DNA from 3 places in the Streptomyces sp. NBC_01433 genome. Region 3 is predicted to be linked to each of the others. Evidence: riboswitches for the same ligand, from Rfam matches in the RefSeq annotation. Region 3 holds a riboswitch; each other region holds the start of a gene.
The links. Region 3 has a riboswitch for cobalamin ahead of OG413_RS19820 (prenyltransferase/squalene oxidase repeat-containing protein). Riboswitches for the same ligand answer to the same signal wherever they lie in the genome.
Positions count from the first base shown of each region.

Region 1: it holds a riboswitch for cobalamin, as region 3 does, so the genes downstream of both, metE (5-methyltetrahydropteroyltriglutamate--homocysteine S-methyltransferase) here and OG413_RS19820 (prenyltransferase/squalene oxidase repeat-containing protein) in region 3, are expected to answer to the same signal.
Region 2: it holds a riboswitch for cobalamin, as region 3 does, so the genes downstream of both, OG413_RS03485 (ribonucleoside-diphosphate reductase subunit alpha) here and OG413_RS19820 (prenyltransferase/squalene oxidase repeat-containing protein) in region 3, are expected to answer to the same signal.

Region 1 is NZ_JAPEPM010000001.1:5,939,627-5,944,507, forward strand. It holds gene OG413_RS26640 (TetR/AcrR family transcriptional regulator) at 1-348, opposite strand, end outside; gene metE (5-methyltetrahydropteroyltriglutamate--homocysteine S-methyltransferase) at 816-3,134, opposite strand; cobalamin riboswitch at 3,297-3,514, opposite strand; gene tsaD (tRNA (adenosine(37)-N6)-threonylcarbamoyltransferase complex transferase subunit TsaD) at 3,744-4,814, shown strand.
Region 2 is NZ_JAPEPM010000001.1:808,888-813,768, forward strand. It holds gene OG413_RS03475 (DUF3311 domain-containing protein) at 1-179, shown strand, start outside; gene mctP (monocarboxylate uptake permease MctP) at 176-1,810, shown strand; cobalamin riboswitch at 2,044-2,173, shown strand; gene OG413_RS03485 (ribonucleoside-diphosphate reductase subunit alpha) at 2,318-4,726, shown strand; gene OG413_RS03490 (ribonucleotide-diphosphate reductase subunit beta) at 4,726-4,881, shown strand, end outside.
Region 3 is NZ_JAPEPM010000001.1:4,405,237-4,410,117, forward strand. It holds gene OG413_RS19810 (energy-coupling factor transporter transmembrane component T) at 1-679, opposite strand, end outside; gene OG413_RS19815 (SCO2322 family protein) at 676-1,335, opposite strand; gene OG413_RS19820 (prenyltransferase/squalene oxidase repeat-containing protein) at 1,506-2,762, opposite strand; cobalamin riboswitch at 2,870-3,000, opposite strand; gene OG413_RS19825 (MBL fold metallo-hydrolase) at 3,039-4,076, opposite strand; gene OG413_RS19830 (aldehyde dehydrogenase) at 4,293-4,881, shown strand, end outside.

The DNA of each region.
Region 1 (4,881 bases), 1.5 Mb from region 3:
TCCCTCAACGTGTAAGAGGCCGATGAAAGCCGCCGACTCCGTAAGGTGCCACGTCATCACACCGAGGGCGTCGGCCAGGGTCGCGTCCTCGGCCGCGGCTGCCTGCTCGACCTGCCGCACGTTCTCCTCCAGAACGGCGGTCGCCACGGCGGCCCGGTCGGGAAAATGCCGGTACAGAACGCCCTGTCCGACCCCGGCCCGGCGCGCGATCGCGGAAAGCGGCGCGTCCAGACCGTACTCCGCGTAGATCTCCCGGGCGGCGGTGACCAGAGCGGCCCGGTTGCGGGCGGCGGCCTTCGGCCCGTCGTTCGCGGGTCGCCGTTCGTCCGGCATGGGGTGCTGCGTCACCCCGGAAGCGTACCGGCCGGACGGAGCGGGCTCGGGCCTGCCGATGGTGTGCGCCGCCGTCGGAACCCGCGGTGTCCGGCGCCACGCGGACCCGCCGGCCGACGAGGGCCCGGAAGGGAGCCGGGACCGTCGAGGAAACGTCCTTGGTCAGCGGCGGCGTGCGCTCGCCACGGGCGCGCGTCTCCGGCAGGACGTGCCGTCGCGGATATCGGCGGGGAAGGCCGCGGCGGTGACGCCCGGCGCGGCCGGCTCATCGACCAGGGCGTCCAGCTTCGCCTCGGTACGTGCGATCAGTCCGACCCTGAAGCCATGGCGGTCCTGACCCGACGGGATGCTGCCTCCGCCTTCGCCTTCGCCTCCGCCTCCGCTGCCGCGCGCCGCGCGCCGTTAGTCGGGCCGGGCCCGGGGCGCCGCCCGTTGGGGCCGGGGTGCTGGTCGGCACCCCGGCCCCTCGGGGATCTTCCCGATCAGGCCGAGGGCAGCTCACCGCGGACCGTGCGGGCCGCGGCGACCAGGTTCTCCAGGGACGCCTTGGTCTCGGGCCAGCCGCGCGTCTTCAGGCCGCAGTCCGGGTTGACCCACAGCCGCTCCGCCGGAATGGCCTCAAGTCCCTTGCGCAGCAAGGCCGCTGCCTCGGCCGTGCTTGGTACGCGCGGGGAGTGGATGTCGTAGACACCCGGTCCCGCCTCGCGCGGGTAGCCGTGCGCGGCGAGTTCGCGGGCGACCTGCATGTGCGAGCGGGCGGCCTCCAGGCTGATGACGTCGGCGTCGAGGTCGTCGATGGCCTGGACGATGTCGCCGAACTCGGCGTAGCACATGTGGGTGTGGATCTGGGTGTCCGGACGCACGCCGCTGGTGGTGAGACGGAACGACTCGGTGGCCCACGACAGGTAGGCCGGGCGGTCGGCCGCCCGCAGCGGGAGCGTCTCGCGCAGGGCGGGCTCGTCGACCTGGATGACCGAAGTCCCTGCCGTTTCCAGGTCGTTGACCTCGTCGCGCAGGGCGAGGGCGACCTGGCGGGCGGTGTCGCCGAGTGGCTGGTCGTCGCGGACGAAGGACCAGGCCAGCATGGTGACCGGCCCGGTGAGCATGCCCTTGACCGGGCGTGAGGTGAGGGACTGGGCGTACGTCGTCCAGCGCACCGTCATCGGTTCGGGGCGGGAGATGTCGCCGGCCAGGATCGGCGGCCGGACGTACCGCGTGCCGTAGGACTGGACCCAGCCGTGCTGTGTGGCGAGGTAGCCCGTCAGCTGCTCGGCGAAGTACTGGACCATGTCGTTGCGTTCGGGCTCGCCGTGCACGAAGACGTCCAGGCCGGTCTTCTCCTGGAACGAGATGACCTCCTGGATCTCGGTCCTGATCCGCTCCTCGTAACCGGCCGTGTCGATCCGCCGCGCCCGCAGGTCGGCCCGCGCGGTGCGTAGTTCGGCGGTCTGTGGGAACGACCCGATGGTGGTGGTCGGCAGCGGAGGCAGCCCGAGGTGCGCGCGCTGGGCCGTCGTCCGTTCCGTGTACGGCTGGGAGCGGCGAGCGTCGGCGTCCGTGACGGCGGTGGCACGGGCCCGTACGGCGGGGTCGCTGGTGAGCCCCGAGCCGGAGCGGGAGGCCAAGTCTGCGCGGTTGGCGGCGAGTTCGGCGGCGATCGTATCGGTTCCCTGGGCCAATCCCTTGGCGAGCGTGACGATCTCGCTCGTCTTCTGCCGTGCGAACGCGAGCCAGCGCAGGATCTGCGGCTCGATGTCCCGCTCGGCTGCGGCATCGAGCGGTACATGCAGCAGCGAGCAGGACGCGGCCACGTCGACCTGGTCGGCAAGACCGAGCAACGTGCCCAGTGTGGAAAGGGACTTGGTGAGGTCGTTGACCCAGACGTTACGGCCGTTGACCACGCCCGCGACCAGCCGCTTGCCGGGCAGTCCGCCCACCGCGGCGAGGGCGTCCAGGTTGGCTGCGGCGGACTCGGTGAAGTCCAGTGCGAGGCCTTCCACCGGAGCCTTCGCCAGCACCGGCAACGCGTCGCCGAGCCGGTCGAAGTAGGAGGCGATCAGGAGCTTCGGTCGGTCCGTGAGGGTGCCGAGGTCGCGGTAGGCGCGGGTGGTGGCGTTCAGTTCGGCCGGGGTGCGGTCCTGGACCAGCGCGGGCTCGTCGAGCTGGACCCACTCCGCGCCCCCCGCGCGCAGGTCGGCGAGGACCTCGGCGTACACGGGCAGCAGGCGGTCCAGGAGGGTGAGCGGATCGAAGTCCGCGGGCACACCGGGCCCGGGCTTGGCGAGCAGGAGGTAGGTGACCGGGCCGACCAGGACGGGGCGGGCGGCCAGGCCCAGGGCGAGGGCCTCCTTCAATTCCGCGACCTGCTTGGTGGAGTCGGTGGTGAAGACAGTGTCCGGGCCCAACTCGGGCACCAGGTAGTGGTAGTTCGAATCAAACCACTTGGTCATTTCGAGCGGCGCGACCTCCTGCGTGCCGCGCGCCATCGCGAAGTAGCCGTCCAGCGCGTCGAGTTCGACGGCGGCCCGGTGGCGTTCGGGGATCGCGCCGACCATGACGGTGGTGTCGAGGACGTGGTCGTAGTACGAGAAGTCGCCGGTCGGGACCTCGTGGATGCCGGCTTCAGTGAGCTGCTGCCAGTTAGTGCGGCGCAGGTCGGCGGCGGTGGTGCGGAGGGTGTCGGCGTCGACGCGGCCCTTCCAGTAGCCCTCGATCGCCTTCTTCAGTTCCCGGTTCGGGCCTTGGCGGGGGTAGCCGTACACAGTGGCCTGTGCTGCCGCGGCTGCGGGCTCGGTTGTCACGGAAATCTCCTTCGCGAGATGACTCCTTGAGATCCCGGAGACGGGACACGGACGCGAAGGGGTGACGAACCGGACGGATCCTGCGCACGCCACCGGCGTGGAGTTCCGTCTGGCATGTACGCCGACCCGCCCACGAGGTCACCGGGATATCCGCACACGAGGGGTCGCGTACGGGCAACGGGCAGGTCTTCGGACTCGCGGGCACATCTGCCGGGGGCAGATTCCTAGTGGCCGTCGCTTCCCGGATCCGACCGGATCCAGTGCGTATGACGGCGGTCGTTCCCACTTACCGCTGCGGGGCAGTCCCGGATTCCCACCGGGTTCCCTCTTACGACGCGTCTGCCTGGCGGACAGGGCGAACCAGCTGCACCGCCAGAGTAGAGGGCGGGCCACCTCCGGGGCACCGATGTTCACCATCCGGAACGTGACGTGAGACACGGGATCCGCCCGACGGGTCAGGCCGGAGGGAGCGTGCCGCAGGCCGCTGTCTGCCGCACGCCCCGCTCTCCACGCACCGCGGGCCCCTCGCGAAACCGTCCCGGCCCGGCGGGCTTATTGCGTATGAGTTGCAATTACACTGCATGTGCGGAAAGCCTGTTTGTGAAGGAGATGCCGGTGGCGGCGGGGGGCATTGTGCTGGGGATCGAGTCGTCGTGCGACGAGACGGGCGCGGGGATCGTCTCGCAGGGCCGTCTGCTCGCTCATGCGGTGGCGTCCAGCATGGACGAGCACGCCAGGTTCGGCGGCGTGGTCCCGGAGATCGCCGCACGGGCGCATCTGCACGCCTTCACCCCTGTCGTCCGGCAAGCCCTCGACCAGGCGGGTCTGCGGCTGTCCGACATCGACGCGGTGGCGGTCACCACGGGGCCGGGCCTCTCCGGGGCGCTCCAGGTCGGCCTCGCGGGCGCGAAGGCCCTGGCCTACGCGATCGACGCCCCCTTGTACGGGGTGCACCACCTGGCGGGGCATGTCGCCGCGGACACGTTGGAGCACGGCCCGCTGCCCGATCCCTGTGTGGTGCTGATCGTCTCCGGCGGGCACACCTCCCTGCTGCTCGTACGGGACCTGGCCCGCGATCCGATCACGCACCTGGGGGACACCCTGGACGACGCCGCCGGAGAGTGCTTCGACAAGGTGGCCCGGGTCTTCGGCCTGCCGTATCCGGGAGGCCCGGCCATCGACCGCGCCGCCCGGGGAGGCGATCCGCGTGCGGTGGCCTTCCCCCGCCCGCTGACCGGGCGGAAGGGGGACCCCTACGCGTTCTCCTTCTCCGGTCTCAAGACCGCCGCCGCGCGCTGGGCCGAGGGACACCGGGGCCGTGAGCTGCCGGTGGCCGACGGCGCGGCCTCGCTCCAGGAGGCGATCGCGGATGTGCTGACCCGCACGGCGCTGGCCGCCTGCCGGGACCACGGCGTCAGGACCCTCGTCGTGGTCGGCGGTGTCGCCGCGAACTCAAGGGTGCGCGCGCTCGCCGAGGAGCGGTGCGCGGCCGCGGGCGTGCGACTGCGCGTGCCCCCGATGACCCTGTGCACGGACAACGGCGCGATGATCGCGGCTGTCGGCGACCTCCTCGTACGAGCAGGAGCCGAGCCCGCCCCCCTCGACGTGTCGATCGACCCGTCCGCGCCCCTGGAATACGCGGCACTGACCCCCGGGGCGGCCGCGGCGAGGGCCGCCTGATGGCTGCCCGCGTCAGGATTCTCCGAGGCGGGTAACTGCTCGCGCACGCCGGTGTCCCGCGCGCCGA
Region 2 (4,881 bases), 3.6 Mb from region 3:
CGTTCGTGGCGATGCTGTGGGTGAGTTCGTACGCGAAGGTCGAGCCGACGTTCATCGGCATCCCGTTCTTCTACTGGTACCAGATGCTCTGGGTGCTCATCTCGACCGCGCTGACGATGGTCGCGTACAAGCTGTGGCAGCGTGACCAGCGCGCCCGCAAGGGCGGTGCTTCCGCATGAAGGACGGCGTGAACGGCGTCGCGCTCGGCGTCTTCATCTTCTTCTTCCTGGCCGTCACGGTCATCGGCTTCATGGCCGCCCGCTGGCGCAGGGCCGAGAACGAGGCGAGCCTGGACGAATGGGGTCTGGGCGGGCGGTCGTTCGGCACCTGGGTCACCTGGTTCCTGCTGGGTGGCGACCTCTACACGGCCTACACCTTCGTCGCCGTCCCGGCGGCGATCTACGCGGCGGGCGCGGCGGGCTTCTTCGCGGTTCCGTACACGATCCTCGTCTACCCGCTGATCTTCACCTTCCTGCCGCGTCTGTGGTCGGTGTCGCACAAGCACGGCTACGTCACCACCTCGGACTTCGTCCGCGGCCGCTTCGGCTCGAAGGGGCTCTCGCTGGCGGTCGCCGTCACCGGCATCCTCGCCACGATGCCGTACATCGCGCTCCAACTCGTCGGCATCCAGGCGGTGCTGGACGTCATGGGCGTGGGCGGCGGGGAGACCACGCACTGGTTCATCAAGGACCTGCCGCTGCTCATCGCGTTCGCGGTGCTCGCCGCGTACACCTACTCGTCCGGGCTGCGCGCGCCCGCGCTGATCGCGTTCGTCAAGGACGGCCTGATCTACCTGGTCATCGTGGTGGCGATCATCTACATCCCGATCAAGCTGGGCGGGTTCGACGACATCTTCGCCAAGGCGGGCGAGGCGTTCGCGCAGAAGAACCCGGCGACCGGCCAGCCGCGCGGCGCCCTGGTCCCCGGCGACATGGGCCAATGGGGGTACGCCACCCTGGCCCTGGGCTCGGCGCTGGCGCTCTTCATGTACCCGCACTCGATCACGGCGACGCTCTCCAGCCGCAGCCGTGAGGTGATCCGGCGCAACACCACGATCCTGCCGCTGTACTCGCTGATGCTGGGCCTGCTGGCGCTGCTCGGCTTCATGGCGATCGCCGCCGGGGTCAAGGTGGACAACGGTCAGCTGGCCATCCCGCAGCTGTTCGAGAACATGTTCCCCGACTGGTTCGCGGGCGTGGCCTTCGCCGCCATCGGCATCGGCGCGCTGGTGCCCGCGGCGATCATGTCCATCGCCGCGGCCAACCTCTTCACCCGCAACATCTACAAGGACTTCCTGAAGCCCGACGCGACACCCGCGCAGGAGACGAAGGTCTCCAAGCTGGTCTCGCTGCTGGTCAAGGTCGGGGCGCTGGCCTTCGTCCTGACCATGGACAAGACGGTCGCGATCAATTTCCAGCTGCTGGGCGGCATCTGGATCCTCCAGACGATGCCGGCCCTGGTCGGCGGTCTCTTCACCCGGTGGTTCCACCGCTGGGCGCTGATCGCGGGCTGGGCGGTCGGCATGCTGTACGGGACGGTCGCCGCGTACGGCGTGGCCAGTCCCACGCAGAAGCACTTCGGCGGGTCGTCGAAGGAGATCCCGGGCATCGGCGAGATCGGCTACATCGGGCTGACGGCGTTCGTGCTGAACGTCGTCGTCGTGATCGTCCTGACCCTCGTCCTGAACGCGCTGAAGGCCCCGGCGGGGGTCGACGAGACCTCCCCCGCCGACTACACGGCGGATGTCGGCGACGCGGGCGTCAAGGCGACGCTGCCGCCCGCGACGGCGGGTGCGCCGGGCGGTCACTGACCCCCCGTATCAGCGGTACGCGGGCCGTCACGTCTCCCCCTGGGGGGCGCGGCGGCCCGCACGCTTTCCGGCGCCCCGGACAACGACGCGGGAGTGGGCGGAACGGCCCCGTACGGGGCTCCCAGCGGGGCTGGAAGCCCCTTCCCGGCCTGCCGCCGGAGGCCCTCCGGCCGACGCTCCGTCAGGGCTCAACACACCTCGCGACACAACATGTGGGGGCTGCCTCATCGGGCGGCCCCCACATGTATGCTCGTGCTCGCTGTCGTCGCAGGGGAATCCGGTGCGAATCCGGAACTGTCCCGCAACGGTGTATTCAGTGTGCTTTTGCACACCCGAAGTCCGACGACCTGTCGACAGCGCGTCCGGCTCGACCGAACCGGACGCCAAGACGTCCGGGCCTCGCGGATGGGCCGGTGGACGCCGTACGCAGTGCTGCCCCGCTCCGGGCTTCGCGCTGCCCGGCTGCCCCGCTCTCCGCCCGGCCCCCGCCGAGCGAGGGAAAGCCCAGTGACCATCGCGCCAGCCGATCCGGTTTCAGCCTCCGCCGCAGCCGCCGAGGCGACGGAAGCCACGACCGACGCGCCGGGGACCGCACTCCTGCGGACCCTGACCGACCTCACCGTCGATCTGCCCGACACCGACCCCGGACGGGTCGCCGCCGCCGCGCTGCGCGGCCGCAACGCCCGGTCGGACGAGGCCGAGCTGCGTTCGCTGGCCACCGAGGCGGCCGCGGGCCTGATCTCCGAGGACCCGGCGTACTCCCGGCTCGCCGCCCGGCTGCTGAGCCGTTCCATCGCCGACGAGGCCGCCGGACAGGGCGCGCTGTCGTTCTCCGCCTCGGTCGCCGTGGGACACCGCGAGGGCCTGATCGCCGACCGTACGGCCGCCTTCGTGGCGCTGCACGCGGCCGCGCTCGACGCGCTGGTCGAGCGGTCGCTGGCCGACGGCGCGGACGACCGCTTCGGCTACTTCGGGCTGCGGACGCTGCACAGCCGCTATCTGCTGCGCCACCCGCACACCCGCCAGGTCATCGAGACGCCGCAGCACTTCATGCTGCGGGTCGCGGCCGGTCTGGCCGAGGACGAGACCGTGCGCGCGCTGGACGAGGTCGCGGCGCTGTACGGCCTGATGAGCCGGCTGGACTACCTGCCCTCCTCCCCCACGCTCTTCAACTCCGGCACCCGGCACCCGCAGATGTCCTCCTGCTATCTGCTGGACTCGCCCAAGGACGAGCTGGACTCGATCTACGACCGCTACCACCAGGTGGCGCGGCTCTCCAAGCACGCGGGCGGCATCGGCCTCTCGTACTCCCGTATCCGCGCCCGCGGTTCGCTGATCCGGGGCACCAACGGGCACTCCAACGGCATCGTGCCGTTCCTGAAGACGCTCGACGCCTCGGTCGCCGCGGTCAACCAGGGGGGCCGCCGCAAGGGCGCCGCCGCCGTCTACCTGGAGACCTGGCACGCGGACATCGAGGAGTTCCTGGAGCTGCGCGACAACACGGGTGAGGACCAGCGGCGTACGCACAACCTCAACCTGGCGCACTGGATCCCGGACGAGTTCATGCGCCGGGTCGACACGGACGGGCAGTGGTCGCTGTTCTCGCCCGCCGATGTGCCCGAGCTGGTGGACCTGTGGGGCGACGGGTTCGACGCGGCCTACCGTGCGGCGGAGGCGTCGGGGCTGGCCCGCAAGACGATGCCCGCGCGTGACCTGTACGGCCGGATGATGCGTACGCTCGCGCAGACCGGCCAGGGCTGGATGACGTTCAAGGACGCCTCCAACCGGACGGCCAACCAGACCGCCGAGCCGGGCCGCGTCGTCCACTCGTCGAACCTGTGCACCGAGATCCTCGAAGTCACCGACGACGGCGAGACGGCCGTCTGCAACCTCGGCTCGGTCAACCTGGGGTCGTTCGTCGCGGACGGGTCCATCGACTGGGAGCGGCTGGACGCCACCGTGCGCACCGCCGTGACCTTCCTGGACCGGGTCGTCGACATCAACTTCTACCCGACCGAGCAGGCCGGGCGCTCCAACGCCCGCTGGCGCCCGGTGGGCCTGGGCGCGATGGGCCTCCAGGACGTCTTCTTCCAGCTCCGGCTGCCCTTCGACTCCCCCGAGGCGCGGGCCCTGTCGACGCGGATCTCCGAGCGCATCATGCTCGCGGCGTACGAGGCGTCCTGCGACCTCGCCGAGCGCTCGGGCCCGCTCCCGGCCTGGGCCGAGACCCGGACCGCGCGCGGCGTGCTGCACCCCGACCACTACGACACCGCGCTGAACTGGCCGGAGCGCTGGGAGGCCCTGCGCGCCCGCGTCGCGAAGACCGGGATGCGCAACTCGCTGCTGCTGGCCATCGCGCCGACCGCCACGATCGCCTCGATCGCCGGGGTGTACGAGTGCATCGAGCCGCAGGTGTCCAACCTGTTCAAGCGCGAGACGCTCAGCGGTGAGTTCCTCCAGGTCAACGCCTATCTGGTGGACGAGCTGAAGCAGCTCGGCGTCTGGGACGCCCGGACCCGTGAGGCGCTGCGCGAGGCGAGCGGTTCCGTGCAGGGCTTCGCCTGGATCCCCGAGGACGTGCGGGCGCTGTACCGCACCGCGTGGGAGATCCCGCAGCGCGGCCTGATCGACATGGCGGCGGCGCGTACGCCGTTCCTCGACCAGAGCCAGTCGCTGAACCTGTTCCTGGAGACGCCGACGATCGGCAAGCTCTCCTCGATGTACGCGTACGCCTGGAAGCAGGGGCTGAAGACGACGTACTACCTGCGCTCGCGCCCGGCGACCCGGATCGCCCGTGCCGCGTCCGGTTCCGCGTCCGCCACCGCCCCCATCCCCGTACAGCAGGCCCAGGCTCCCGACGCGGACGCCATCGCCTGCTCCCTGGAAAACCCCGAGTCCTGCGAGGCCTGCCAGTAATGAGCTCCAACGACAAGAACCTGCTCGACCCGGGCTTCGAACTGACCCTGCGGCCGATGCGCTACCCGGACTTCTACGAGCGCTACCGGGACGCGATCAAGAACACCTGGACGGTGGAGGAGGTCGACCTGCACTCCGACGTCGCCGACCTCGCC
Region 3 (4,881 bases):
CCGCGACCGAACGCTCCAGCGCGCCCTCCAGCACCGGCAGGCCGATCTGCGCGACGGCCCCGATGCCCCCGGCGGGCCTGCCCCGCAGCCGCCGCGCGGTGCGCAGCCGCACCACGTCGGCCACCATGTTCGGCGCGAAGGTCATCGCGACGACGACGGCGACCCCCACCTCATACAGCGCGCCCGGCAGCGACTTCAGCAGCCGGGCCGGGTTGGCCAGTGAGTTCGCCGCGCCGACACAGATCAGCAGGGTCGCCAGCTTGGCCCCGTCGTACAGCGCGAAGAGCAGCTGCTCGGCGGTGACCCGGCCACCGATCCTGACCCCCTTCGCCCAGTCGGGCAGGGGCACTTCGGGCAGGGTGAACACGGTGTGCGTCCCCGGGATCGGCGAACCGAGGAACACCGAGAACAGCAGCCGCACCCCGACGACGAAGAGTCCGAGCTTGATGAACGCCCCGTACGAACGGGCCCACGGCGCGTCCGTACGGCGCGCCGCCACCACATAGCCCGCCACGCCGACCAGCAGTCCGAGCAGCAGCGGGTTGGTGGTCCGCGAAGCCGCCGTGGCCAGTCCCAGCGCCCACAGCCACCACGCCCCGGCGGGCAGCGCGTTGCCGCGGTCGGCCTCGGGCGCCCGCAGCGAACGGTGGAGCCGGGCCGTGCCGGTGGGGCGGGTCATCGGCGGCGGCGGGCCTGGAGGACGGCGGCGATCCCGAGCAGCAGTACGGCGCCGACACCGACCAGCACACCGGCCGAGGGCAGGCTGCCGCCGTTCCCGTCGGCGTCGTTCCCGGCGGCGGCGGACGCCGAGTCCGGGGTCGAATCCCCGGGCGCGGTCGACTTCTTGCCGCCGTCACCGCTTCCGTCACCGTCGCTGTCGCCGGAGACCTGGTCCCCGCAGCCCGATGCCGGATAGCCGGAGATCGCGCAGAGCAGCGCGTCACCGCTGTACCGCAGCGGCTTCGCCACCGAGGCGAGCGCCTCCGCGGTGCTCGCGTCCGGTCCGACCCGCGCACACGCGGTACGCGGCGCGGGCGGCGTCTCCCCGTCGGGGGCGTCCGCCGCCGTACCGGAGTCGATCACCAGCGCGACCCGCTTGGTGCCGTCCTCGGCGGGGGTGCCCGCACAGATCGCCCCGAAGTCGGGGGCCCGGCGCGGCCGGGCCGCGTCCTGGGAGTCCTGGCTCACGGAGAACCGGAAGCCCTGCACCGTGCCGTCGTCCGGGCGGACCAGGGACGGCCCCTGGGTGGCGTACTCCCAGGTCTTGCCGTTGCCCTCCCAGAACGACCAGTAGCGGTATCCGGCCGCGTGCGCCGTCCCGGCACCCAGCAGCATCGACACGGTCGCGGCGACGGCGAGCACCAGAGCGGCGGTCAGCGCGCCGACGCGCGTGACGGCCGGTGCGCAGGCCCGCACAACAGCCCGCACAACAGCCCCCGCGACAGTCGGAGCGGTGGTCGGAGCGGTGGTCGGTGTCCGGAGCGGTGATCCGCCCCGCGCGCGCCTCACAGCCGCGCGTTCTTCCCACGCCGGCTGATCAGGAAACCGATGCCGACGCCGACGACGAGGCCGATGCCGACCAGCCACCAGACGCCGAGCGCGCCGTCGTCGCTGCTGGTGTCGCCCTTCGGCTGCTGGCCGCTCGCGGTCGGTGAGGGGGCGGCGGTGGCGGCGGGAGCCGGGCCGGTCGCGTTGAGCTGCTTGACGAGGTCGACACCGCCGAAGTCACGGGCGTCCGTGCCGGTCGCGTGCGCGGCGAGGATCAGCTGGGCGGTCGCGGCGGGTCCGCCCTCCCGCGCCCAGCTCTTCGCGTTCTTCTCCAGCCACTGGACCGAGGCGGCCGCCTTGTCCTTGTGACCGGAGGCGGCCAGGGCGGCGACCGCGTCCGCGGTGTTGCCGAAGTCGGGCTTCGGTGCCGTGTCGTCGGCGCCCGGCATCGGCGGCAGGTTCAGGTGGGGCGATGCGCCGAGGGCGCCCGCGAGGTAGTGGGCCCCGTTCTGCGCGGTCTGCTCCGGGGTGAGGCCGGTGCCCTTCGTGCAGACGGGGTCCTTCACCGCGTTGGAGTTCCCGACGGCGAGGCCCTTGCCCATCGCGCCGAGCACCCCGGCGGCCGTGGCGTCCGCGTTGGCGGTGAGCTTGCCGTCCTTGCCGGGCTGGTAGGCGAACGCGCCGCCGTCCTTGCCGCCGCACGGGATGGCGAAGCTCTGGAGTGCGGCGTAGGGGGTGCGGCCGCCGTCGGTGGTGACGTCGCCCAGCAGGAGGCCCGCCCGTGCGAGGGCACCGATCACGACGGCGGTGGAGTTGGCGTCGCTCGGGCTGCCCGCGTTGTAGCCCCACCCGCCGTCCTCGTTCTGGACCGACTTCAGCCAGGTGACGCCGTTGTCGACGGCCTCACGGTGCACGGCGAGCTCGACGAGCGCCTGGACGGCGGCGGCGGTGGCGTTGGTGTCCATCACGGTCGACGCGTCGCACGGCTTGCCGGCGTCCCGGTACGCGGGGAAGGCACCGCTGTCGCACTGTTGGCCCACCAGCCACTCCACCGACTGCGTGGCCGGCGTGACGTACTCGACCTTCTGGGCGAGGAAGGCCAGCGACTGCCGCCAGACCCCGTCGTACGTCGGGTCCCCGGTGCCGTACAGGCCCGGCGGGAGATCGGCCTTCGCGGACGGCGAAGGGCTCGGCGCGGCGACCGCGGCGGGGGCGGCGGCGGCCAGGAGTACGGCGGTGGTCACGAGCGCGCTGACGCTGCGTCGTACGGTCATGGCTGGCTGGGCCTCTCCTGCGAGGGCCGGGCACGGGCACACCGAGGCACCGGGCTCCGGCCCCGTATACCTCGACGGTGCCGGCCACCGGGGTCCCGGTGGCACGAGCCGGTCACGCTCCGGCAGGGTGGTCCGGCTCACCGCCGGTGCGGCGGCTCACGGTTGCGCGGTCAGCGCCGGATTCGCACCGGCTTCCCCCTGTACGGGCATGATGACGACCTGCTCACTCTACCGGGGCGCGCGGGACCTCCCTCGCGGCCGGGCCGGAGGGCTCCGTCACACCGCGACGTACGTCACCGGGTCGCCGCCCACCACCGCCTCCGCACGCCCCAGCTTCACCAGGCGCCGCAGATGGGACTCGGCCTCGGAGACGGCGATGGACCGCGAGGTGTGCGGGATCTGCGCCCAGGGCCGGTTCCACTCCATCCGCTCGGCCAGCTGCCACGGGGTGAGCGGCACGGCGAGCAGCGCCAGCAGCCCGGTCAGCCGGTCCTCGTGGTGCTCCAGCAGCTCCCGTACGCGCCCCGCGGCGTCCGTGAACGCGTACTGGTGCGCGGGCAGCACCTCGGCGACCCCGAGCCGGCCGATCCGTTCCAGCGAGTCGAGGTAGTCGCCGAGCGGGTCGGTGACCGTGGTGTCGTCCGGGTCCTCGTACAGCCCGATGTGCGGGCTGATCCCGGGCAGCAGATGGTCACCGGAGAACAGCCGTCCCCGGCCGGGCAGACCCGCAGGGTGGTCCTCCTCCAGGTGCAGGCAGACATGGCCGGGGGTGTGCCCCGGGGTCCAGATCGCCCGCACCCGGCGCCCCGCGAGGTCCAGCAGCTCGCCCGGCACGATCTCCCGGTCCGGCAGCGCGGCACCCAGGCCGGGCAGCGTGCGCATCCGGCCCCTCTCGCGGGCGGCGCGCAGCGGGGCGAGGTGCTCCTCGGGGGCGCCGACCGCGGCGAGCTTCTCCGTGAGGTACGCCAGCCAGGCGGCGGGTTGCGTCGCGCGGGTGCGGCGGACGATCTCGGTGTCCGCCGCGTGCATCGCGATCCAGGCCCCGGACGCCTCGCGGACCTGGCCGGAGAGCCCGTGGTGGTCGGGGTGGTGGTGGGTGATGACGATGCCGTGGATGTCGGCGACGGCGACACCGAGCGCGGCGAGCCCCGCGACGAGGGTGTCCCAGGCCGCCGGGTCGTCCCAGCCGGTGTCGACCAGGACCGGGCCCCGGTCGGTGTCGACGAGGTGCACGAGGGTGTGGCCGAGGGGATTGTCCGGGATCGGCACCTTGATGCTGTGGACGCCTCCGCCGTGGTCGGTCACCTGCGTCATGGGCTCCCCCAAATCTCTGTCCCCGCCGTCCGTCCGGACGTCGGGGATGTCTCCGGACGACTCGGTGATCCCCCGGTGTGCGCCGGACTCACTGTAACGAGAACTTGTTGCAGCCGTGGACTCCTGGAACGGTAACTGGTATCAGTTCTGACACCTAGTCAGATGCGCTGGTCGGATGCGCAGTCAGGTACGTGCCGGTCGCGGGAGGCAGCAGCCATGACGGAGTTCGTGGAACACGGAAAACTGTTCATCGGCGGGGAGTTGACCGATCCGCTCGGCAGCGACGTCATCGAGGTGATCTCGCCGCACACGGAACAGGTCATCGGCCGCGTCCCGCACGCGTGCGAGGCCGATGTGGACCGCGCCGTCGCCGCCGCCCGCCGGGCCTTCGACGAGGGGCCCTGGCCGCGGATGACCGTGGACGAGCGGATCGAGGTGATCACGCGGATCAAGGACGCCTTCGCCGTACGTTACGAGGAGTTCGCCCGCGTCATCAGCTCGCAGAACGGCACCCCCTACAGCTCCAGCGTCATGGTGCAGGCGCTCGCCGCGATGATGGTCTGGGACTCGGCACTCACGGTCGCCCGTTCCTTCCCGTACGAGGAACGGCGCGACGGAGCCCTCGGACCGCTGCTCGTGCGCCGCGAACCGGTCGGGGTGGTCGCGGCGGTCGTGCCGTGGAACGTCCCGCAGTTCACCGCAGCCGCCAAACTCGCGCCCGCCCTGCTCGCGGGCTGCTCCGCCGTGCTCAAGGTCTCGCCCGAAACGCCCCTGGACGCCTACATCCTGGCCGAGATCGCCGCCG